3 regions of the Thiothrix nivea DSM 5205 genome follow, and region 3 is predicted to be linked to each of the others. Evidence: predicted binding sites of a transcription regulator. Region 3 holds the regulator's gene; each other region holds the start of a gene.
What was found. Region 3 encodes HrcA, which represses chaperone genes, less so after heat shock. Its sites were predicted from a motif close to TTAGCACTCNNNNNNNNNGAGTGCTAA; they were not measured.
Positions count from the first base shown of each region.

Region 1: the regulator HrcA is predicted to act here: its motif matches at 4,672-4,698, upstream of groES (co-chaperone GroES).
Region 2: the regulator HrcA is predicted to act here: its motif matches at 6,354-6,380, upstream of rpoH (RNA polymerase sigma factor RpoH).

Region 1 is NZ_JH651384.1:3,759,766-3,767,799, reverse strand. Features, by position in the region: gene THINI_RS18755 (hypothetical protein) at 1-122, shown strand, start outside; gene THINI_RS18750 (hypothetical protein) at 112-612, shown strand; gene mnmC (bifunctional tRNA (5-methylaminomethyl-2-thiouridine)(34)-methyltransferase MnmC2/FAD-dependent 5-carboxymethylaminomethyl-2-thiouridine(34) oxidoreductase MnmC1) at 619-2,514, opposite strand; gene groL (chaperonin GroEL) at 2,643-4,280, opposite strand; gene groES (co-chaperone GroES) at 4,332-4,622, opposite strand; gene THINI_RS18730 (FxsA family protein) at 4,764-5,228, opposite strand; gene THINI_RS18725 (putative bifunctional diguanylate cyclase/phosphodiesterase) at 5,301-6,524, opposite strand; gene tnpC (IS66 family transposase) at 6,554-7,972, shown strand; gene THINI_RS18715 (PAS domain-containing protein) at 7,982-8,034, opposite strand, start outside.
Region 2 is NZ_JH651384.1:3,358,357-3,366,390, forward strand. Features, by position in the region: gene dxs (1-deoxy-D-xylulose-5-phosphate synthase) at 1-997, shown strand, start outside; gene THINI_RS16905 (DoxX family protein) at 1,073-1,696, shown strand; gene THINI_RS16910 (hypothetical protein) at 1,749-2,006, opposite strand; gene THINI_RS16915 (c-type cytochrome) at 2,141-3,181, shown strand; gene THINI_RS16920 (DUF302 domain-containing protein) at 3,267-3,740, shown strand; gene THINI_RS16925 (DUF302 domain-containing protein) at 3,737-4,216, shown strand; gene THINI_RS16930 (coiled-coil domain-containing protein) at 4,231-6,255, opposite strand; gene rpoH (RNA polymerase sigma factor RpoH) at 6,415-7,284, shown strand; gene THINI_RS16940 (HNH endonuclease) at 7,833-8,034, shown strand, end outside.
Region 3 is NZ_JH651384.1:4,238,980-4,247,013, forward strand. Features, by position in the region: gene THINI_RS21110 (DNA topoisomerase III) at 1-251, shown strand, start outside; gene THINI_RS21115 (NAD(P)/FAD-dependent oxidoreductase) at 387-1,517, opposite strand; gene cysS (cysteine--tRNA ligase) at 1,626-3,011, opposite strand; gene THINI_RS21125 (OsmC family protein) at 3,026-3,580, opposite strand; gene hrcA (heat-inducible transcriptional repressor HrcA) at 3,695-4,753, opposite strand; gene THINI_RS21135 (NAD(+) kinase) at 4,840-5,724, shown strand; gene recN (DNA repair protein RecN) at 5,726-7,387, shown strand; gene THINI_RS21145 (glutamate synthase subunit beta) at 7,447-8,034, opposite strand, start outside.

The DNA.
Region 1 (8,034 bases), 480 kb from region 3:
GCAACCCACCGCTACCGGGCTGGATATTATCCAAAATGCCGCCCATCAATCTGCCTGCCGCTCTCCCGCAACCCAATAGCCGCCGTCGCTGGTGGCAAAAGCTGTTTACCCATGCCCACTAAAGATCCCATCACCATTGTTGGTCTGCTGGCTACCATCATGCTGGCAACAGGCGCTGCCATGCTATACCTCCCACCTGAGCTGCAACCATTACAACCACAGAAACCACAGATCGTCTTTTCCAGCCCATTCAAAGACCCCGCGCCTGCCAAAGTGCCTGCACAGGTTGTGGCTCAACCACCTCCAATAACGCCCGCGCCACCTGTAACGCCCGCACAGCCTGCGGCTGCCACACCCCCTGCCCCGCCACCGCTGGCCTTGCCGAGCCTGAGCGATACCGAACTGGCAGAACTGACCCCGGCTGAGCGTGAACACTACAACAACATGCGCCAATCCCTGCAACAGGTATTACAACAGGTGGAAACACTGACACAGGCGAACGCCGACCTGCAACAAACCATTGAACAGAGCAGCGCCAAAAACGAGCAGCTCGATAGCGAAATCGACAAGCTGCGCGCCAACCAGGGCGAAACTGGCGCAGCACAACAGTAAAACGCCTCACCCGCGTTTAAGTTGCCGTACCAGAAACCGCGCCGGGTGCAGATTGCCATACAAGCTTGCCTGCAATGGCAATGGCTCGCCACTCAGTTGCGCCGCCAGCAACTCCGCGCACAAACCACTGGTCACCAACCCCCGCGCGCCCAAGCCCGCCAGCATGAACAAACCCGGTTGGTATTGTGCCGCAGGAAATGCCTGCCCTAACCTGCCATGCCGCAAATCGACATAAGCTGTCTGGAAAAACGCCACATCCGGCAATGCCCCAACTACTGGGTAGCGGTCAGGCGTAGTCATGCGGATAGCGGCATGGCCACTTTCAAGCCGCCCGAGGGATGCTGCAAACGCAGGTAAATGCTGCGCAAGCTGGTGGTAATTGAAGGTATCGGCCCCTGCATCCAATACCGCATCACGCACCTTGCGCACAAACGTCGCACCGAAAACATGCTGCCCTTCCACGGCTGGCGTCAGGTAACCTTCATGCCCCAAGGCAATTTTGAGCCTGGCGCTGACATCCGACGCCTGCGCCAGGCTGGTCTGCCCCATCACGGGCATGAATGGCAAGAAAGCGCTTTGCCCAAACCGGTCTGCCTCCCGCCCGTTGGCCAGCAGGGTAACCGTTGCGGCTGGAACTGCTTGCGCTTCCGTCAAGGTGCGTACCTCAATATTGTCATGGGCAACCAGAGCAGCGCACAAGCTGGCCGGGTTCAACCAACCTGCCTGCGGGAAATAACTGGCTCCGGCTGGTAAGGGGATACCGGCAACCTCAGCAGCCTCCCCAGCGTCGAGGATACGTACAAAATCCTCCGTCAGCCCACGCTCACGAATAGCCTGCTGGCGGGCGGCTTCGCGCGGCTCATGCGCCAGTTGCAATGCCCCGCACTGCGCCCAGCTGATGTCATGGCCATCCTCCACCAATTGGCGGATTTGGCGGACAACATACAGGAACGCTTGACGGTAGAACATTTCGCCCCAGCCCGGTTCCGCTGTCAGTTTCGGCGTCAGCACCCCGGCGCGGTTGCCGGAAGCCTCCATCGCCAAACGGGCATGGCGCTCCAGCAGGGTCACTTGCCAGCCACGCTGCGCCAATGCGTTGGCTATCTGGCAACCGGCAATGCCACCGCCGATGATGGTTGCACGGCGATCCCCGACAGGTTCCGGTAGCGCGAACCAAGGGGGAATACGCCCTACCCCACCGTCTGCTGGCAAACTTGCCACCAACATTTCGCGCTTTTTACCAAACCCCTTGTGCTTTTCAACCCTGAAACCGGCGGCTTGCAGATGACGGCGCACCTCGCTGGCAGCCGTGAACGTAGCCAGGGTGGTTTGTGTATGGCTGAGGCCAGCAATGGCCTGCATAACCGGCAGTGCCCACATCGCCGGGTTACGGGCAGGCGCGAAACCGTCCAGAAACCAGGCATCAACCTTTGCCACCAGCTCCGCCAAAGCCGCCTGTACATCCATGAAGCACAGGGTCAGGGTAATACGCCCCTGCGCCAGACGCAGGCGGTGGAAGCCCGTCACCAGTGGTGGATAATTTTCCAAAAGTTCAGCGGCAAACGTTTGCAGTTCCGGCCAGGCTGCCAGCAACTCCCGCAAGGTGTTTTTGGTGATGGGGTGTTTTTCGATGGAAATGAAGTGCAAGCGCCCACAACGCTGCGGGTCAACCTGCCATGCCTGCCAGGTTGCGAGAAAATTCAACCCGGCACCAAAGCCGGTTTCGGCAATAACGAACTGCTCCCTGCCCTGCCAGCGTTGGGGCAGGTGGTTGCCTTGCAGAAATACATGCCGGGTTTCCGCCAAACCATCCTGACGGGAAAAATAGCAATCAGCGAATGCAGGCGCATACGGCGTGCCAGTGGCATCAAGCTGGATGTGGGCGGGAACAAGTTCTTGCATAGCACCGCAGTATACTGTTCCGGATTGCGGGACAACACTGTGGGCAATAAAAAAGCCCGACATTCAGGGGATTGAATGCCGGGCTTTTCAGTTTGCCTACGCAACGGCAGGCGGTGTCAGCAGCACGCTTACATCATGCCGCCCATACCACCCATGCCGCTCATGTCAGGCATTGGAGCTGCATCTTTCTTCGGCAGTTCAGCCACCATCGCTTCGGTAGTGATGATCAGGCCGGAAACAGACGCTGCGTTTTGCAGGGCAGTACGGGTAACTTTGGTAGGATCCAGGATACCCATGGCGATCATGTCGCCGTACTCGGACGTGCGGGCGTTGTAACCGAAGTTGCCTTCGCCAGCTTCCACCGCGTTCAGGACAACATCAGCAGACTCGCCAGCGTTGCCAACGATCTGGCGCAGCGGCTCTTCCATCGCGCGCATGGCGATCTTGATGCCCATATCCTGATCGTGGTTGTCGCCTTTCAGGTCGCCGATGGATTGCAGGGCGCGTACCAGCGCAACGCCACCGCCAGGCACTACGCCTTCTTCCACCGCAGCACGGGTTGCGTGCAGGGCGTCTTCAACGCGGGCTTTCTTTTCCTTCATTTCGACTTCGGTGGCAGCGCCAACCTTGATGACTGCAACACCGCCAGCCAGTTTGGCTACGCGCTCTTGCAGTTTTTCACGGTCGTAGTCGGACGTGGTGGTTTCGATCTGTGCACGGATTTGGTCAACACGACCCTTGATGTCATCAGCAGCGCCAGCGCCGTCGATGATGGTGGTGTTTTCCTTGGTGATGACCACGCGCTTGGCTTGACCCAGATCGTCGAGGGTGACTTGATCCAGGCTCATGCCGACTTCTTCAGAAATGACAGTACCGCCAGTCAGGATCGCGATGTCTTGCAGCATGGCTTTGCGACGGTCGCCGAAACCAGGCGCTTTAACAGCAGCCACTTTCACGATGCCACGGATGTTATTCACAACCAGAGTCGCCAGTGCTTCGCCTTCGATGTCTTCAGCAATGATCATCAGCGGCTTGCCAGCCTTGGCAGCGCCTTCCAGCGCAGGCAGCAGTTCGCGGATGTTGGAAATTTTCTTGTCGTGCAGCAGGATGTATGGGGTTTCCAGTTCGGCAGCCATACTCTGCTGATTGTTGACAAAGTAAGGGGACAGGTAGCCACGGTCAAACTGCATACCTTCCACAACGTCGAGTTCGTTGTCGAGGCCGGAACCTTCTTCAACGGTAATGACGCCTTCCTTGCCCACTTTATCCATCGCGTTGGCGATGATGTTGCCGATAGCTTCGTCAGAGTTGGCAGAAATGGTGCCAACCTGGGCAATCGCGTTGTTGTCTGCGCAAGGCTTGGACATGGCTTGCAGTTGCTCAACCGCAGCGATGACTGCCTTGTCGATACCGCGCTTTAGATCCATCGGGTTCATGCCAGCGGTAACGGCTTTCATGCCTTCACGGACGATAGCCTGCGCCAGAACGGTCGCAGTAGTGGTGCCGTCACCGGCAGCGTCGGAAGTTTTGGAAGAAACTTCTTTCACCAGTTGCGCGCCCATGTTCTCGAACTTGTCTTCCAGTTCGATTTCCTTGGCGACGGATACACCGTCCTTGGTAACGGTTGGCGCACCGAAAGATTTTTCCAGCACGACGTTACGGCCTTTAGGCCCCAGGGTAACTTTTACAGCATTAGCCAGAACGTTAACGCCTTTCACCATGCGGGAACGGGCGTCATCACCAAAACGTACTTCTTTAGCACTCATTGTCTTAAACCTCTTTCAAATCTTGTCCGGGTAGGGAAATGTATTTACCGCTTAGCCTTCGATAACAGCCAGCAGGTCTTCTTCACGCATGATCAGCACTTCTTCGCCATCGATCTTGACAGCAGTGCCGGCGTATTTGCCGAACAGAACCTTGTCGCCAATTTTCACTTGCAGGGCTGCACGCTCGCCATTGTCAGTCATCTTGCCTGGGCCTACGGCAACCACTTCGCCGCGATCCGGCTTTTCAGCCGCACTGTCAGGAATGATGATGCCACTGGCAGTTTTACGCTCTTCTTCCATACGACGGACTACAACGCGGTCGTGCAAAGGACGGATATTCATTGGAATTGTCTCCTCGAACCAAAAGTAATTTAGGACATTCGGGTTGTTGTTAGCACTCTAGGCTAGTGAGTGCCAATAATAAGGTCGGGTTAGGCAAAGTCAAGGGCAGCTTGATGAATTTTTTTGGATCAGCCTGTTGTTTCAAGGCAGAAACGACCCGTCATCGTCCTGGCGGCGGACAACTTCGCCCTCAATATCCCCCCGTTTGCGCCTCTGCCCCGGATGCTGCTGGTAATCGCCGACAACCGTCAGGCTGCTCTTCAACAGCACTTTCAACAACAAATAACGGGTAGGTGGCAACACCAGCAACAAACCCAGTATGTCAGTGAAAAAGCCGGGGATCAGGAACAGCAGGCCTGCCAGTACGAGCAGCGCCCCTTCCAGCATGGCTTGGGCCGGCAACTCGCCTGCATTCAGGCTACGCTGCAAACGGGTCAAGGTGACAAAGCCCTGATGGCGCAACAGGAAGACGCCTGCCACACCCGCCAGGATCAGCAGCAGGATGGTGGGCAGTGCGCCAATGGCACTGCCTACCTTAATCAACAACCAGATCTCAATAAACGGGAGCAGTAGGAAAAAGACACCAAACAAAGGTAGGGGGCGCATGAAAATTCCATTCAAACCGATAACACGATATATATCGGTCTGAATCCGGTATTTTCAATACCGATAGCGAAATCAGGCAGCTTTGGTATCCATAGCCATGCCATTCTGGATGCGTTGGCAAAGCTGTACCAAGGGGATAGGTCGCCCGCAATAGTAGCCCTGGGCGAAATCCACGCCAATCTGGCGCAGGTTCCGCAGGGTTTCCGCGTCTTCCACCAGTTCCGCGATGGTCAGTAAGTTCATTACCTGGCCGACATCATGTACAGCCTTGACCATGGCCGCATCCACCGGGCTGGAAACCAGGTTGTGGACAAAATTGCCGTCGATTTTCAGGTAACTCAACGGCAATTCACGCAGATAGCTGAGGGAGGAAAAACCACTGCCAAAGTCATCCAACACCACGTGGCAACCCAGGCCATGCAGGGCATTCATTACCCGCTTTGCATGGACAAAATTACTGATGGCGACGGATTCTGAAATCTCGAAACAAATCGTACCCGGCTCAATATTGAATTGCTTGATTTGCTGCTCCACATAGGGGAACAGACGCGCATCCTGCACCGACTGGGCGGAAAGGTTAATCATCAGACGGGTTTCAACGCACTGGCCACTGGCAGGATCACAGCGGCAGCCTGCCAACATTTCCAGTGCTTTGCGGATAATCCAGCGGTCGATACTGGTCATCAGGTCGAGCCGGTCGGCAACCGGCAGAAAACTGCCCGGGTTCAGCAATGCCTGACGGAACGGCAACCGCAACAGGACTTCAAACTGGCGGAACGACCTGCCCTGCTCATGCCGCAAAGGTACAATCGGCTGGGCAAACAGGATAAAACGGTCTTCGCGGATGGCATCTTTCAGCAATTTGCTCCAGTCATGTACGCGCTGATTGGACATTTCCTCACGCTTTTCCTCAGCATGGATAAACACCTGATTGCGCCCCAGTGCCTTGGCTGTATAACAGGCTTTGTCCGCATCTGAAAACAATTGCTTGATCTGGACATTAGCCGCAGGCATAAATTCCAGTAAGCCGATACTCGCCCCTACCGAAAACACTTTGCCTTCCCAGCTAAAACGGAAATTCCGCAACTCGGTCAGGATAGACTCCATAATATTGCGGCCTTTTTCCAGCCCGCAATCCTCCAGAAAAACAGCGAACTCATCGCCGCCAATACGCGCCACCTTGTCAGAACGGCGGACTGCATGACGGAATATGTGCGCAACATGTTTCAATAGCTCATCACCCGCCAAATGCCCACAGGTATCATTGATAATTTTGAAATTATCGTAACTACTCAGTTCCCTAAAAAATCAGCTACGCTATCCTTATGAACCAGTTCATCCACCCCACGAGAGAAGATTTGCAGCAGTTGAGCCACGCCCAGCTGGTGGATTTGGTGTTGTCGCTGTTTGACACGATAGAACAGCTATCGTCACTGGCAACCCGGGTAGCTGAACTGGAGGCGCAGTTGGGCAAAAACAGCAAGAATTCGCACAAACCGCCGTCATCGGATGGGCTGAAGCGCCAACCAGCCCAACCCCGTCAAGCAGGCCAACGCCCCAAAGGTGGCCAGCCGGGACACAAGGGGCATAGCCTTGTCATGCACCCATCGCCCGATTACGTTGAGGATTGCCGTGCCGTCGGCTACTGTGGTTGTGGCCTGCCGCTATCCGAAGCGGCTGTGGCCGTGGCTGAACGCCGCCAGCAATGGGACATCCCCGCCCCGCAAATCGTGGTGACGGAATATCGCCAGATCATCAGCACTTGCCGTTGTGGCAAAGCCCATGCAGGGGAATTCCCCGCATCACTGCCCCCGTACATCAGTTATGGGGCACGCCTGAAAGCGTATGCGGTCGGCCTGGTTCATGGGCATTTCATCTCGCTGTCGCGGGTAACGGAGGTCATATCTGACCAATATGGCATCAAGCCTTCCGATGGCAGTGTGCAACGCTGGGTCAGCCAGGCCAGCGGCAGCCTCACCGCCACCTACGGCGACATCCGGCAAACCATCAGCACCAGCCCGGTGGCACACTTTGATGAAAGCGGTATCCGGGCCCAAGGCAAAACCCAATGGCTGCATGTGGCCGCCACCCCGGAAGCGGTGTACTACACCGCCCATGCCAAGCGGGGACAGGAAGCCATGGTCGCCGCCGGTATCCTGCCTGTCTTCAACGGGGTTGCCGTGCATGACCACTGGAAACCTTACTTCCGCTTCGACAACGTGGTGCATGGCCTGTGTGGGGCACACCTGCTGCGTGAGCTGAACTACTTTGACGAAACCCTCCGGCACCAATGGCCTGCACAGCTCAAACAAGTCCTGGTTGATGCCAAAACCGCCGTGGCACAAGCGAGGGCAGCACAACATGACTCCCTGACGCCTGACCAGATGGCAGAACTGGGGCAGCGTTATGACCAATGGGTGAACCACGGCCTGCTGGTCTTCCCTGAACTGCCCAAAACCCACCCCAAACAGGGTAAAGCGAAGCAGCACCCGGCCAGAAACCTGTTATGCCGCTTGCGCGACTTCAAGGATTCGGTGTTGCTGTTCATCCAGCGGTTTGACGTGCCGTTTGACAACAACCTCGCCGAGCGGGCAGTGCGCCCCGTGAAAGTCAAACTCAAGGTGGCGGGCGGATTCCGGGCTATCGGTGGTGCCGATGCCTTCTGTGTCATCCGTTCCGTTTGGGAAACCAACAAGCTGCAGGGACGGAATCCGTTTGAGTCCCTCAGATCGGTTTTGGCATAGACTGAGTAGTTACAAATTATCCAGATCCACGCTGGCCAAAACATGGGTACGGGTAAGACTGG
Region 2 (8,034 bases), 880 kb from region 3:
GGGTTTGGTTTCCAGCAGCAAGAAATCGACCCCCACCTACACCCAGGTGTTTGGCCAGTGGTTGTGCGACATGGCGGCGCAAGACAAGCGTTTGGTCGGGATTACGCCCGCGATGCGCGAAGGTTCCGGTCTGGTGGCGTTTTCCGAACAGTTCCCGCAGCGTTATTTCGATGTTGGTATTGCGGAGCAACATGCGGTGACACTAGCGGCGGGGCTGGCCTGTGAGGGGTTGAAACCGGTGGTGGCGATCTATTCCACCTTCCTGCAGCGGGCGTATGACCAGTTGTTGCACGATGTTGCCATCCAGAACCTGCCGGTAGTGTTCGCGGTTGACCGCGCCGGTTTGGTGGGGGCGGATGGGCCGACGCATTCAGGCAATTACGACCTTTCCTTCCTGCGCTGCGTGCCGAATATGGTGGTGATGGCTCCGGCGGATGAAAACGAATGCCGCCAGATGTTGTATACCGCTTTCCAGCTGGATTGCCCAACAGCGGTGCGTTACCCACGCGGTAAGGGGACAGGTATTGAACCGCACACTGAGATGCAGGCGATGCCGGTTGGGAAAGCGGTGAAAGTGCGTAATGGCGGCAATTCCATCGCTATCCTGTTATTTGGTTCATTGCTGGCCGAGGCACGGGCGGCAGCGGAAGAGCTGGATGCGACCCTGGTCAACATGCGTTTCGTCAAACCGCTGGACAAAACCATACTGCGCGAACTGGCGCAGTCGCACGAGTTGCTGGTGACGCTGGAAGACAATGCGGTTATGGGTGGCGCGGGCAGTGCGGTGAACGAATACTTGCATGAAGCCGGGCTGGCCGTGGAGGTGATGAACCTGGGCTTGCCGGATGTGTATATTGAACATGCCCAGCGTGAAGAGCAGCTTGCCGCCTGTGGGCTTGATGCACTGGGCATCGTGGAAAAGGTGCGCTCTGGCTATGGTGGGCGGATTCACATTGGATTAAGCTTGTGTCCTGTGCCACAATACGTCGCGAATTGAAGTGTTAGGGATCGGCTATAATCCTATGAAAAGTTTGGTTCCGCCTGTATTTCCCAATTCCTGAGGAGTTGTTCCATGAAGTTTCTTGTTGGCTTTTTCAGCCTCGAATGGATGCGCGTTTTCGATTTTCTTGCTCCACTGGCTATCCGTCTGTTCCTTGCACCGATGTTCTGGATTTCGGGCGTAAAACGTTTGGGTTTGTTCTCCAGCTCTGATTTCGTCATTTACAACCCGTTGACTTGGCTGAATACGGAAGCCTTCCAGCAAAGCGTTGCCAGCATGGGCAATACGCTGTTTTCCGGGTTGGGCGCGGAAACTCTGGTGATCCTGTTGGGTATTATCGAAATTACGGCGGCCATCCTGTTGGTGTTGGGTTTTGCTGTGCGTTGGGTAGTGCTGGCACTGATGTTTGTCGTAGTGGTGCTGGGCTTGATCGCGATGGGAGATGCTGGTTTCCTCAACAGTATGCAACAATTGATCATGAGCCATGGCTATACCAATATGACCAACAATGTCACCGAGGTCTATCTGGTTTACTTTATCCTGTTGCTGGCGCTGTTCTTCATGGGCGCGGGTCGCTGGGTCAGTCTGGACTGGTACATCTACCGCAGTTTCGTTAAGCGGATTGATAATAAGTCTGCTGCTGCCATGCATGATCCTTTCGAGATTGATGCGACTGACGAACCTGGCATCCATTGATGCCTGAACCAAAAAGGCTGCTGATGGCAGCCTTTTTGTTGATGGGTTCTGCTTAGCGGAGTTCGCTGCGTTCACGGCGTGCTTTCATTTTTTCGTCATTGCGCTTCATTAGTTGTAGGGTCAGGTAGATTTTTGCGGGTATGGAAAGGAACAACCCGCTTGCAATCAGCCCTGCTACCGTGGCGACTCCCTTCACACCGTGGGCGGTCGCGATGTCGGTGAAAATCACCAGCCCCACCCCTACTGCGCTGATGCTCAGGCCAACGATGATCAGGGTGTACATGAGGCGGGTTAGTTGCTGTTCTTTCATGGAGTGCCTTTTGGATGATGCGGTGGATGCCCTATTATCCAAGCAAAAATAGGCGCGTAATTGACATGTGTCAAAACGGCATTAGTTTTTGCTAATATACTGACTTACATCAAGTATCTGGGTCGGAAATCATGATGGGTTGGAAGCGAATCGGGTTGGCAGTGGCATTGTCCTGCATGGCGGCGCTGGCCTCTGCCGAGGATGGCAAGGTGCTGTTCCAGCAGCATTGCGCTTCCTGTCATGGCGAGGCGGGCATTGGGGGTATTGGCTTGCCGTTATCAAAGCCGACTGTTATGGAGTCGCTGACTGACGATTATATCCGCAAAACCATCCGCAGTGGCCGCCCAGGTCGGATCATGCCTGCGTTTGGGGAAATGTCGGATACTGAAGTTGGTGCCATTGTGGGCTACATGCGTACCTGGGGGGCATCAAAGGTGGAAGAGCCAGCCCAGCCTTTGTCAGGCGTGGCCGCCAAGGGCAAACCGCTGTTCGAGCAGCACTGCGCCAGTTGCCATGGCAAGGATCTGAGTGGCGGTTCGGAAGGTACCGGCGTTACCTTTTCCCGCAAGCGCGAAATGGCCATCATGCCACCCGCCCTCAACAATGCCGGTTTCCTGCAAGCGGCCACTGACGGCATGTTGCGCTATATCATCCAGCATGGCCGCGACGGTACGCCCATGCCTGCTTTCAAAGCTACCCTGCAACCAGCGCAAATGGATGATGTGATTGCCTACGTGCGTGCCAGTGAGCTGAAAAACCAGCTGGAAGGTCAGGCGCTGGAGGATGAATCCCTGACCGTGATTTACGACGTGCCCGGCACGTTTGAAGAAACTGTGGCGCGGGTACGGGAAGCTATCCGTTCCAACAATTTCCGCGTTTTTCCTGACCGTTATCTGGAAGAAGGTTTGACGGATGAGCTTTCCGTCAACACACGCCAAGTTTCCCTGCGTTTCTGCAATTTCAACAAGTTGTATGAGGCGCTTAAGCTGGAGCCACGCTTGGGCGTCATCCTGCCGTGCAGCCTGACCGTCATTGAACAGGAGGGTGGTGGCGTCCAGATTGTGGCGGCGAATGTGGAAGTGCTCGCAAAGCTGTTCAACAATGACCAACTGGATGAGGTATTTGCCCACATCAAAGCCAGTTACGACCTGATTCTGGATGAAGTGACGTTTTGACGTGACGTAATAGTGAGCAGAGTTGCATTTTTCTGGTAATATATTAGAATTCTCTAATATTTTTATGAGAGATGGGCTTTACACAATGAAGTTTTGGGATAAGTGGATGTACGCGGGTGCATTGCTGTTTGGCTTTGCGGCGGCGGGTTCTGTGGCTGCCAGCAATGAGACCAGCCTGACCCTGATACATGATTCACCTTATTCATTTGAGGAAACGCTGGCGTCGTTACGGGAAACGATCCGGGCGCACAATTTCAGGGTGTTCCCCGACCGTTATCTGGAAGAGGGGTTGGTCGATGAGTTTTCCGTCAATGAGCGTCAGGTCAGCATCCGTTTTTGCAATTTTCATGATTTGCATGAGGCTATCCAGATAGAACCACGGATCGGGGTGGTTTTGCCCTGCGCGATTACGGTCGTGGAACGGGAAGATGGTTCTGTGCAACTGCTGACAGCGAACGTGCAAGCCATGATGGCTCTGTTTGATAATGACAAGCTGGCCAGTGCTTTTCGCGGCATCGAGGCCAAGTACACAGCAATTCTTGATGAGGTAACCTTATGAAACCCCCTGTCCTGTTAACCTTGTTGGCGTGGTTGCTGCTGAATGCCGGACTTGCCCATGCCAATGACAACCTGCTGACTGTGCGCGTGGCGCAGGGATTTGAACCGGCACTGCAACAAGTTCAGGACGTGCTGGCAGGGCACGGTTTTACGGTGGCGCATATCCAGAAGTGTGATGGTGGCCTGCATGAGATGGGCTATGAAACCGATAATTACCGGGTGGTGTTTTTTGGCCGCCTAGAAGATGTGCGTGAGCTGAGCAAAACACATCCTGAAATGATCCCCTTGTTCCCATTCAAACTGGCGGTTTATGCTGAAGGCAAGGATACCATCCTGTCAGTGCTGAACCCTTCCAGCCTCGCGCCGATGTTACATGCGGATGATAGCTTGCAGGCGTGCCTGGATGGGTGGGAAAAGGATTTCCGTGCCGTGCTGGCTGACATGCAGGGTTCTGTTACGGTGGCGTTGGCACATTGAGGGCCGCCCGCCCTTTACGCGGTGGCGCTATAGTGGCGTATTTGTTGGCCTAGCCGTTGCAGGATGGCGTCGCGCTGTTGCAGGGCTTTTTCCTTGTGTAGCAATTGCTGGTTGAGCTGGGCGATGATGGTGTCCTTGAGGGTGATGACCTTATCGCGCTGTTCAATCTTGTGCTCAAATGCCAGCCGGTCGCTTGTCATTGCCTGCTGATTGCCGGTCAGGGTAGCCAAGGTATCCAATTGCTGCATTAGAGTGGCTTCCCGCTGCGCATATTCCCGTTCACGTTCGCCCAGTTGGTTTTCGCGCTGCTGAATTTTGTGCAGGGTGGTTTCGTGGGCGGCTTCCCGTTGCTGGTATTGGTTGATCAGGGTTGTCAGTTGGTCTTGCAGCCCCTGCAATGCGCTTTCGCGCTCGGCAAATTGGCGTTCACGGTCGCTCAGGTGGGTTTCGCGTTGCTGGAGGGTCTGCTCCTGTTGTTGGAGGATTTGCAGGGCGTTTTCGCGTTCGGCTTCCTGTTGCTGCTGTCTGGCGGTTAAGTCTGTCAGGGTATTAATGTGCTGTAAGAGCAGGGCTTCGCGGCTGGTGTGCTGGCGTTCGCGCTCGGCCAGGTGTTCTTCGCGCAAGTGGAATTCGTCTTCCCGTTCTACCAGGATTTGTTCGCGTTCGCTGAGCAGACGGCTTTGTTCCAGGATGTGCTGGTCTTTTGCCTGCATACTCTGGTCGCGTTCGCCCAGTTGTTTGGCAATCGCGTCGACTTGTTGTTCCTGCTGCTGGATGAACTGGTCTTTTTCCGCCAGCAGTGTATCCCGGGCGCTGATCAGGCTGGCGTATTCGGCCAGGCGTTTTTCTTTGTCCAGCAGGATATTTTCCATTTCTGTGACATGCGAGCCATGGGCATCGAGACGCTGCTGGTGTTGTTGCAGGTTGTGGTCAAGCGCCAGTATTTGTTCTTGTAGTGAGGCAATCGACTGGTCACGCCGTTGGATGTGTTGGTCACGTTCCTGGATTTGCAGGAACTGGGCGGTGATTTGTTCGTCACGGCGGTGCAGGGTGCGTTCACGCTCGTGGATGGCCTGGTCGCGGATGCCGACTTGGCGGTCACGTTCCTGCAAATGCTCCCCGGCCTGAAGGAGCATTTGTTCGCGTTCCTGGCTGATGCGTTCCTTTTCATGTAAGAGGCGTGTTTGTTCGGCCAGCTGTTCGTTACGCAGGCTGATCTGGTCGACTTTGCGGCGTACCAGGACATCACGCAACCGCAGTTGCTGGTCTTTTTCCAGCAGCAAGTCATCGCGGCGTTGCAGTAGTCGGTCAACGTCGCGCAGGCGCATATCGCGCTGCTGGACTTGTTGGTCGCGTTCTTTCAGCTGGCGGTCACGTTCGGTGAGGTGACGGTTGCGCTCGTGCAGGAGCTGTTCCTGGGTATAAGTGCGCTGTTGGTTGTCGCGTATCCAGCGGTTGAGTTCTTCGAGTTGGCGGCTGAGTTCCTGGATATTGTCGTCGCGTTTGGCCAGTTGCTTGTCGCGGTTGTCGATTTCGCGGTCGCGCTTGCCAATGTGGTTATCCTTTTCTTCCAGACGGCGGTTGCGGATGTGGATCTGGTCTTCGCGTTCGAGGATGTATTTTTCTTTCTGGCTGGCCAGTTGCTCGATTTCACGGGTGTGGTTTTCCAGGTCGCGGATGAGCTGGTCGCGCTCACGGATGGTGTCTTCCTTGTTCTGGAGTGCGGCATCGCGTTGGGTGACCTGCTGTTCGAGTTCTTGGGCATTGTCTTGGCTGGAATGGAGCAGTTTTTCCTTTTCGTGGAGCAGTTGCTCCTTACGCTCCATGTGTTGGTCGCGTTCACGCAGGGATTGCTCCAGCGTGTCGATCAGCTTGTCCTTGTGTTGGATGGAGGTGTTGAGTTCCCGTAACCGTTCTTCGGTTATTTGCAGCCGTTCATAAGCGTCGCGCCAGCGGTCAATCAAGGTCTGGCGGTCGGCGGCGGTCAGGAAACGGTTCCCCTCGATTTTTTCGATCAGTGTCAGCTCTTCGCGGTTCATTGTTATTATTTCAGCAGCTTATCCGGTTATCATACATGATAATGTGCTAAATATAACAGGGCATGAATCAACCATAAAAACGGAACCCGACAAGGGTATTAGCACTCTAAGCCAATGAGTGCTAAGATGAGCCATAAAGTCAACAGGAGGCTACCACACATGACAAACGCATTGATGCTTAGAGGACAAACCTTACCCGTTCCGGTGGGGAATCTGGAAAGCTACATCCATGCGATTCACGCCATTCCCGTGCTGGAAGCAGAAGAAGAACGCGAGCTGGCAGATCGCCTGAAATATGCAGGCGATCTGGAAGCGGCACGTCAACTGATCCTGCACAACCTGCGCTTTGTTGTCAAAGTGGCGCGCGGGTACAGCGGCTACGGCCTGCCCCTGGGGGATCTGGTACAGGAAGGGAATGTGGGATTGATGAAAGCCGTCAAACGTTTTGAGCCGGATATGAATGTACGGCTGATTTCCTTTGCCGTGCACTGGATTCGGGCAGAAATCCACGAATTTATCCTGCGTAACTGGAAGATCGTCAAGGTGGCGACCACCAAGGCGCAACGCAAACTGTTCTTCAACCTGCGCAGCAGCAAGCAGCGTCTGGGCTGGTTGAACCATGAGGAAGCCCAGTCCATGGCGGATGACCTGGGTGTCACCACCGCTGAAGTGTTGGAAATGGAAAAACGCCTCAGTGCCCACGACGTGGCTTTCGACCTGGGTGTAGATCAGGACGACGAAGACACTGCCAGCTTCTCGCCCAGCCAGTATCTGGCGGCGGATGACGCCGACCCGGCGGAAACGCTGGAAGCGGAAGAGTGGGATACCTACACCCGCGAGCGTTTCCAGAATGCAATGGCAAGCTTGGATGCACGTAGCCAAGATATTTTAGCCAGCCGTTGGCTGGTTGAAAACAAGGCGACCTTGCATGAATTGGCGGAAAAGTACAGCGTGTCAGCCGAGCGTATCCGTCAGCTGGAGAATGCCGCGATCAACAAGTTACGCCAAGGCGTAATGGAAGCCGCATAAAGGCAGTTTTCTTGCCGCAGATATGAAAAAGGCCGCGTAAGCGGCCTTTTTTTGTCAAAGATGCTGACGTTTAACCGAAGAACGCTACCGACAGGAAACTGAACCACGCAAACGCAATCATCCCTATAACGATCAGCATCGGGATGCCAAAATCCCAGCTCAACATATCTACATACCTCTTTAATCTTTGTAGCGGAAAGGATAAAGCAATACCCCACCCCTGACAAGATCAGCGGATGCTTATATAAATACTTTTGGCTGGGGCTACCTTCGGGTAGCCAGGGAAATGGCTTTAGCCCGAGAAAACAACCGAAAAGAAGCTGAACCACGCAAACAGGATCAGGGCAATAACGATTGCTGCTGGCAGGCCATAGTCAAAACTCAACATGTCATTTCCTCTTGATAAGAATCACTTGATGCTGGGTAGTATGCCGAAAGATATTCAGTAGTAACTTGACATGGCTCAAGAATAACGGAATCCTTTCATCTGCTTGTCATGATGCCGGTGCAGACTGTGCGGCGTGGTCTGTCACGGCAAGGAAACGGAGATGCTCAGGTTAAACCAACTCATCCTGCGCACGGATGTTAGTGGGATGCCGCTGGAATGGATACATTTTCAAACAGCGGTCAAACTGTATTACACCGATCAGGTAGCTTATACCTGTGGGACTCCCATTCTCAAAATTCACGGTGGCATCAACGCCAAAACCGGGCGGCAAAGCCGGATTGAGCTGAATTCCATCATTGCCA
Region 3 (8,034 bases):
CCGTCATCGAAACTTTGTTGCAGCGCAAACTGTTGGAACGTGAAGGCAAACGCAAATGCCTGCGAGCCACCCCAAAGGGTATTACCCTGATCGGAATGCTGCCTGGAGCCGTCAAAAATCCGGCTCTGACCGCTGCTTGGGAACAGGCACTGGAAGCGGTCGCCAGTGGGGAAATGACGCTGGCAGAATTCATGGGCAAGCAGGAACATTGGTTAAACAAGATGTTGGAACGGGTGAGGGCAGCGGTGTGAGGGTCTAACCCGTAGCCTGTCCGGTCAACTAGCGGGTGTCCGGAAAAGCAGGTGGAGTTGCTCTCCCAGAGTACCCAACCTCTGGTGGTGGCACCGTGCCGGTTCGATCCCGGGCATCATGTCTGGGGTATGCAATCAGCGGTACTGACGCAGATACCACCATTCAAACCCACGCTTCATCCAGTGGAATACCCGACAGGATGGTAACACCAATGAACGTTTTTCAGTCCTCGCCACCAGTGTGCCTTTGTTGACGGAATCGACGATGCAAACCAGTTCAACCTTGAAAGTGGCATCCGCAGCCCCGCCATTCAGGTCAGCCAGCAGGTTTTTCGCCGCAGCTTCCGCTTGCAGGTCAGCCATGTGTGCCTGTTTTGGCATCCAGTCGGGGCCGGGGAAACTGCCGGAATCGCCCGCGACGTAAACCTTGTCCCAGCCTTCCACCTTGCAGTGTTGGTCAGCCTTGACCAGGCCACCGGTGGAGCGGGGCAGTTCGGTATTGTCGAACCACTGGTTGCCGGTCATGCCGGGCATGAACAGGATCAGGTCGGCGTTAAATTCACCGCCTTCAGTCATGACTTTTTCAGCCGTGAAACCCTTCATTTTGTGGCCGAGGTGGGTTTCGATGCTGCGCTTGCCCATTTCGGACAATAGGCCAGACATGGCTTTGGGGCCGAGTCGGTTGCCGGGCTGGGGGGCAGGGCTGAAGAAGGTCAGATGGAACTTGTCGCGGCGGCCTTGCTGGCGCAGCAGGGTATCAATGCCAAACAGGAACTCGAACATCGGGCCGCCACGCATGGCGCTGGGTTCGTTCGGATTGCCTGCAAAGCCGATGGCGATGCTGCCGCCTTGCATGGCTTCCAGCCGGTCGCGGATTTTTTCGGCAGCACTGATGCCTTCGCAAGGCGTGATGGCATGTTCAATACCCGGCAGTTTCTTGATGAAACGTCCGCCGGAGGCAATGATCAGACCGTCGTTGTGGATTTCACCTGTGTCGGTTGCCACGATCCGCCCACCATCGCGCAGGCCAGTAGCGTTGCCTTGGTGGAACTTGACATTCATGCGCTGGAAGAAGTTGTCCAGCGGCACGGTCAGGTCTGCGCGGGTGCGCAGTCTGTTGGGAATCCAGATGATACCGGGCAGATAATGCAGTTCGGCGCGTGGCGCGACCAGGGTGATTTCTGCATTCTGGTCGAGCTTGCGCACTTGACGGATAGCGCTCAGGCCAGCAAAGCCAGCGCCAATGATGGTAATTTTTTTGTTCATGTGTTCCTATCTATATTCGGTTCGATACCGAATTATTCCGACTGGTTCGCTCAAGTAAAATGCGAAAAAGCAAAGTGGGGGCAAATCAGCCAGTTCCGTATGAAAAGTTTAAGCGCGTCGCCAACTGGTAGCGCCAGCACTGTCTTCCAGAATGACGCCTTTGGTTTTCAGTTCATCGCGGATGCGGTCTGATTCGCCCCAGTTTTTGGCGGCACGTGCTGCCAGCCGTTGTTGGATCAGCGCGTCTATGTCGGCATCGCTCAGGCCATCCGCGCCCGCGCTGCCTTTGAGCCATTCTTCGGGGTTGTCTTGCAGTATGCCCAATGCCTTGCCGAGCAGCTTGAGCAGCGCGCCCAATGGGGCGGCAGCGCCTTCGCTTTGCTCAGTACGGATGCGGTTGATGTCACGAGCCAGCTCAAACATCACGGCAATGGCTTCCGGAGTGTTGAAATCATCATCCATGGCCGCATCGAAACGCCGTTCGTACTCGGTATAGTTGGCTGCTCCAGCCTCAGGCAAGCCGCGCAGCGCAGTGTACAACCGGCTGAGGGAGGCATTGGCTGCATCCAGTTGGTCAGTTGCGTAGTTCAATTGGCTACGGTAATGGCTGTTGAGGATGAAGAAGCGCACCGCTTCCGCGCGGTAGTGTTGCAGCACTTCGCGGATGGTGAAGAAATTGCCCAGCGATTTCGACATCTTTTCGTCGTTAACGCGGATAAAACCGTTATGCATCCAGTAATTGACGTGCTTGTGGCCGGTGCAGCCTTCGCTTTGGGCAATTTCGTTCTCGTGATGCGGGAACTGCAAGTCACTGCCGCCGCCGTGGATGTCGAAATGGTCGCCGAGCAGTTTCTGTGACATGGCGGAGCATTCGATGTGCCAGCCGGGGCGGCCTGCCCCCCAGGGTGCATCCCAGGCCGGTTCGCCAGGTTTGCTGGCTTTCCACAGCACGAAATCCATCGGGTCGTCTTTTATTTCGTCGACGGCTACCCGCTCACCGGCGCGCATGTCTTCCAGCTTGCGCCCGGACAGTTTGCCGTAGCCGTCGAATTTCGATACGTCGTAGTAAACGTCGCCGTTGCTGCCCTGATAGGCCAGGCCCTTGTCGAGCAGGGTCTGGATCATGGCCAACATTTCCGGAATATTGCTGGTGGCGCGGGGTTCATCATCCGGGCGCAGCACGTTGAGGGCGGCTTCGTCCTCATGCATGGCGTCAATGAAACGGGCGGTGAGCGCTTCGATAGGTTCGCCATTTTCAGCTGCCCGCTTGATGATTTTGTCGTCAATATCGGTAATGTTGCGCACGTACTGCACGAGATAACCACTGGCTTTCAGGTAGCGGTACACAGTGTCAAACACGACCATCACCCGCGCATGACCAAGATGACAATAGTCGTAGACCGTCATTCCGCAGACGTACATGAATACCTGGCGGGGGTGGATGGGGTGGAAGGTTTCTTTTTGACGGGTCAGGCTATTGTATATGTGTAACATGGCTGGCTTTCAGGTTAGTCTATCAGTTTGCTCAGGATGTTTGCGCCATTGCTAATGGTCTTGTGTACCGGGCAACGGTCGGCAATGTCCAACAGGCGTTCGCGCTGGTCATCAGTCAATTCGCCGATGATCCGGATGTCGCGCTCAAATACGCTTTGCTTGTTGACGTCGCGGCTGTGGCGCAGGGTGACGACCACATCGGTCACAGGCCATTTCTTGCGTTCGGCATACATGCGTATGGTCATGGCGGTGCAGGAACCCAGGGCGGCTTTCAGGTACTGGTAAGGCGCAGCGCCGAGGTCATCTCCACCCAATGGTACCGGTTCGTCGGCAACCATCTGGTGTTTGCCCGCGTTGATGTCACAAGTATAGGTGCCTTCGGCATCGCGAAGGTTGACGATAACGGTATGCGGGTCTTTCACTTGTGCGTCCATAAGTTTCCCTTGGGTCGAGGCTGTAAACGCGGTAGCCGGCTGGATAAGGTACAGGCGCTTCTGTAACCGTAGCAATGAACGGACGCCTGCCACATCCAGCCGACTCCCTGCATCTTCGGGGTTTTTGGATGGCATTGAAAATGCCCTGACTGTATTCAGGCAAAACGGGCATTGTTTCGGCTATCAGGGCAGAATGTTAGCGGAAAGGCAGGCGGGCGGCTAGCCTGTCATACCTGTGAGCGCGGTGTTTCAGGATATCTTCGAATTTAGCGCCACGCTCAACAGCCGCGCAGTAATATCGACCACCGGAATCACCCGCTCATACGGCATCCGTTTTGGCCCGATGACGCCCAGCACGCCTATCTGTTCGCCATCCACCATGTAAGGCGCTGTCACCAGGCTGCATTCCTCGAACACTGACTGCCCGGATTCGCGCCCGATGAAAATTTTTACCCCTTCTGCCTGCAAGCATTTGTCCAGCAAACTCAGGATGTCGCGCTTGCGGGTAAACGCGGCGAACAGTTCGCGCAGTTTGTGGATATCAGACAGGTCGTCATACCCCATCAGGTTGGTTTCACCGGCAATGACGTAATCTTCGTCCTGACGGTCATCCAGGTCGGCAACGGTTTTTTCACCCAGTTCGATGGCTGACAGCATCATCCGGTTCATGTCTTCGCGGTGCTGGCGCATTTCTTCCAGCAAGGTCGTGCGTGCTTGCTGCAAATCCTTGCCGATCAGGCGCTCGTTGAGGAAGTTGGCAGCCTGTTGCAAGTCACTGGAACTTACGTCGCTATCCAGTTGAATAATCCGGTTTTGTACTTCATTGCGGTTCATGACCAGAATGGCTAGCACCTGCCGTTCAGACAGGCGCATGAATTCGATCTGGCGGATAGCGGAAGGGTTGCGGCGTGGCATACTGACCACGCCAGTCAACTGGGTGATACCGGATAACAGGCTGGAAGCCGACTGGATGAGGGAACCAGGGTCGCGTTCCGCTTTCAGTTGGCCTTCCAGTATGTGCAATGCCTGTTGTTCCAGTGGTTTGATGTTGACCAGCGCATCGACGAACAGGCGGTAGCCCTGCGAGGTCGGAACCCGCCCCGCCGAGGTATGCGGCGCGCGGATATAGCCCATTTCCTCCAGATCAGCCATCACGTTGCGGATGGTGGCAGCGCTCAAATCCAGCCCACTGGCACGGGCAAGGTTGCGCGAGCCGACCGGCTGGCCGTCCTGGATGTAGCTTTCCACCAGCACCTTGAGGATGTGGCGGGCGCGGTTGTTTAATTCCGGGTGCGAATGTGTTGTCATGTTTTCATTTATAGGGGCAAACCTGTGTAGATACAAGCCTGTTAAACTTGCATTTTATGCGCGGCTTTGCCAGCCTTGCAGCTTTAATGAAACAAGAACCGGTTATGAGCCCGTTTTCCCATATTGGTATTTTCACCAAACCCAATGACACCCGTGTGGACAAGACCTTGCACCAGTTGCATGAATTCCTGCTACAACGCGGTTTCCAGGTTTTTTGTGACCAGAATGCTGGCCTGATTCTCAATATGCCTGCCATGGCTGCGGAAGAGCTGGCGCGGCGGATTGACCTTGCTATCGTGGTGGGAGGGGATGGAACCCTGCTGTCATCCGGGCGCTTGCTGGCAGCGCATGAAGTGCCGATTGTCGGCGTCAACCTGGGGCGCTTAGGCTTTCTGGTAGATGTTTCCCCAGACGAAATGGCTACGCAACTGGAACACATCCTGCGCGGCGAGTACAAGGAAGAGACACGCTTCGTCCTGCAAGCAGAAGCCAGCCGCGACGGGGAAATCCTCGGCAGTGGCGATGCACTGAATGATGTGGTGCTGCATGTGCGCAACGAAATCCGCATGATCGAATTCACCACCTGGGTAGACGGGCATTTCGTCAACACCCAGCGGGCGGATGGCATGATCATCGCCACTCCGACCGGTTCCACCGCCTATGCGCTCTCCAGCGGCGGGCCGATCATGCACCCCGGCTTGCAAGCAATCGCACTGGTGCCAATTTGCCCGCATACCCTCAGCGACCGCCCATTGGTCATTAACAGCCAAAGCGTGATTGAAATCCAGCTGTGTGAACAACGCGACATCCCTGCGCGCCTATCGTTTGATGGGCAAAACAATATCGGGCTGGAGTCCGGTGACCGCATCCGTCTCCACACCCGCCCGGAAAAAGTGCGCCTGTTGCACCCGCAAGGTTACGATTACTACCACATCCTGCGCGCCAAACTGCACTGGGGAGTCCAGCTTTGATATGCTGACACACATCCATATCCGCGACTTCGCCATCATCGAAGCGCTCGACCTTGAACTGTACCCCGGCATGACCGCCCTGACCGGGGAAACCGGCGCGGGCAAATCCATCCTGCTCGACGCTATCGGGCTGGTGCTGGGCGACAAGGCCGACAGCAGCACCGTGCGCCACGGTGCGGACAAGGCCGAAATCACGCTGAGCGTCGACATCACCCAAACCCCTTCCGCCCGCGCCTGGCTGGAAGGGCAGGGCATGGATGGCGAAGACGAAACCTGCATCCTGCGCCGCCTCATTACCGCCAACGGCAAATCACGCGCGTGGATCAACGGTTCCCCCGCCAACCTCACCCAGTTACGCGAACTCGGCGAACAACTGGTCGACATCCACGGCCAGCACGAACACCAGTCACTGATGAAAAAGGATGCCCAGCGCGACATGCTGGATGCTTTCGCCGAAAATGACGGGCTGCTCGCCAACACCCGTGCAGCCTGGAAAAGCTGGAAGCAACTGCACGAGCGCGTCACCACCCTTGCCAGTCAGAACCAGCAGCATCAGGAACGTGTCGATCTGCTGAAATTTCAGGTGCAGGAACTTGGCGCACTGCAATTACAGGCGGAAGAACCTGAACAGCTTGACGAAGAACTCAACCGTCTTGCCAACGCCGAACAGCTACGTTCCACCGCCGCGCAAGGCTACGATCAGCTGTACGACAGCGAACCCTCGCTGTATTCCACGCTTGGCAGCCTGATCCACGATTTGGAAACGCAGGTCGGCATTGATGCCCGCTTGCAAACGCCGCTTGAGTTGCTGACCAGCGCCCAGATTCAGGTGCAGGAAGCCGCCATCGAACTGCGCGATTACGCCGAAAGCCTCGATCTCGACCCAGCGCGCCTGCAATGGGTGGAAAACCGCATCGCTGATATCCGCAATCTTGCCCGCAAATACCGCGTCGAGCCACAGGAACTGCCGCAGCGCCTCACCCAGATCGAAGCCGAACTGGCACAACTCGGCGGCGGCGATTACGATCTTGAAGCACTGGAAAAACAGTTGCTGGACGCCGCAGCTGCTTACCGCAAACAAGCCGACACCCTCAGCACTGCCCGCAGCAAGGCCGCCAAACAGCTTTCCACCAGCGTATCCAAAGCCATGCAGGAACTCGGAATGCAAGGCGGCAAGTTTGAAATCATCGTCACTCAGGCTCCTGACGCCAGCTTTCAGACCATGGGGATGGACAGCATCGAATTCACCGTCAGCGCCAACCCCGGCCAGCCGCTCAAGCCGCTGATGAAAGTGGCTTCCGGTGGCGAACTGTCACGCATCAGCCTCGCCATCCAGATGATTGCAGCGCAGAAGGTGACCCTGCCCGCACTGATCTTCGACGAAGTGGATACCGGTATCGGTGGCGGCATCGCTGAAGTGGTCGGCAAACAGTTGCGAAACCTCGGCACCAACCGGCAGGTACTGTGCGTCACCCACCTGCCACAAGTGGCGTCCCAGGCTCACCAGCAATACAAAGTCACCAAGATCAAGGGCAAGGAACACACCAGCACCGGTATCGTGCAGCTGACGCAGGAACAGCGGGTGGAAGAAATTGCGAGGATGATCGGTGGGGTGGAAATAACCCCAGCAACGCGGGCGTTGGCAGAAGAGATGCTGGGCTAAAAGATTCTTCAGCTCCCCTTGAGGGCTAATCCCCCAAGGGGTGAGAGGAAAGGTGCAACTTACGGCAGGAAGGTCTTGCCCATCAGGAAGCGGTCGCACTCACGGGCAGCCTCGCGGCCTTCGTTGATGGCCCAGACAACAAGGCTTTGGCCACGGCGCATATCACCGGCAGCGAATACACCCGGTAAATTGGTCGCATACTTGCCGTATTCGGCTTGCACATTGCCACGCGGGTCAGTATCCAGCTTGAGCGCGTCGATCAGGGTCTTTTCCGGGCCGGTAAAGCCCATCGCCAGCAAAACCAGATCAGCTGGCAGCACTTCGTCAGTACCTTCCACTTCGATCAGGTTCATGCGTCCGGAACCATCGCGTTGCCAACGCACGCCCACGATGTGGATTTCCTTGATGTTACCGTTTTCGTCACCCACGATTTTCTTGGTGGAAATCAGGTAGTCACGTGGGTCACGGCCAAACACCGCAGCAGCTTCTTCCTGACCGTAGTCAATCTTGAAAACGGCAGGCCATTCCGGCCACGGGTTGGAAGGGGCACGACTATCCGGCAGACGTGGCATGATTTCCAGCTGTTTGACGGACTTGCAGCCGTGACGCACGGAAGTCCCCACGCAGTCAGTGCCGGTATCACCACC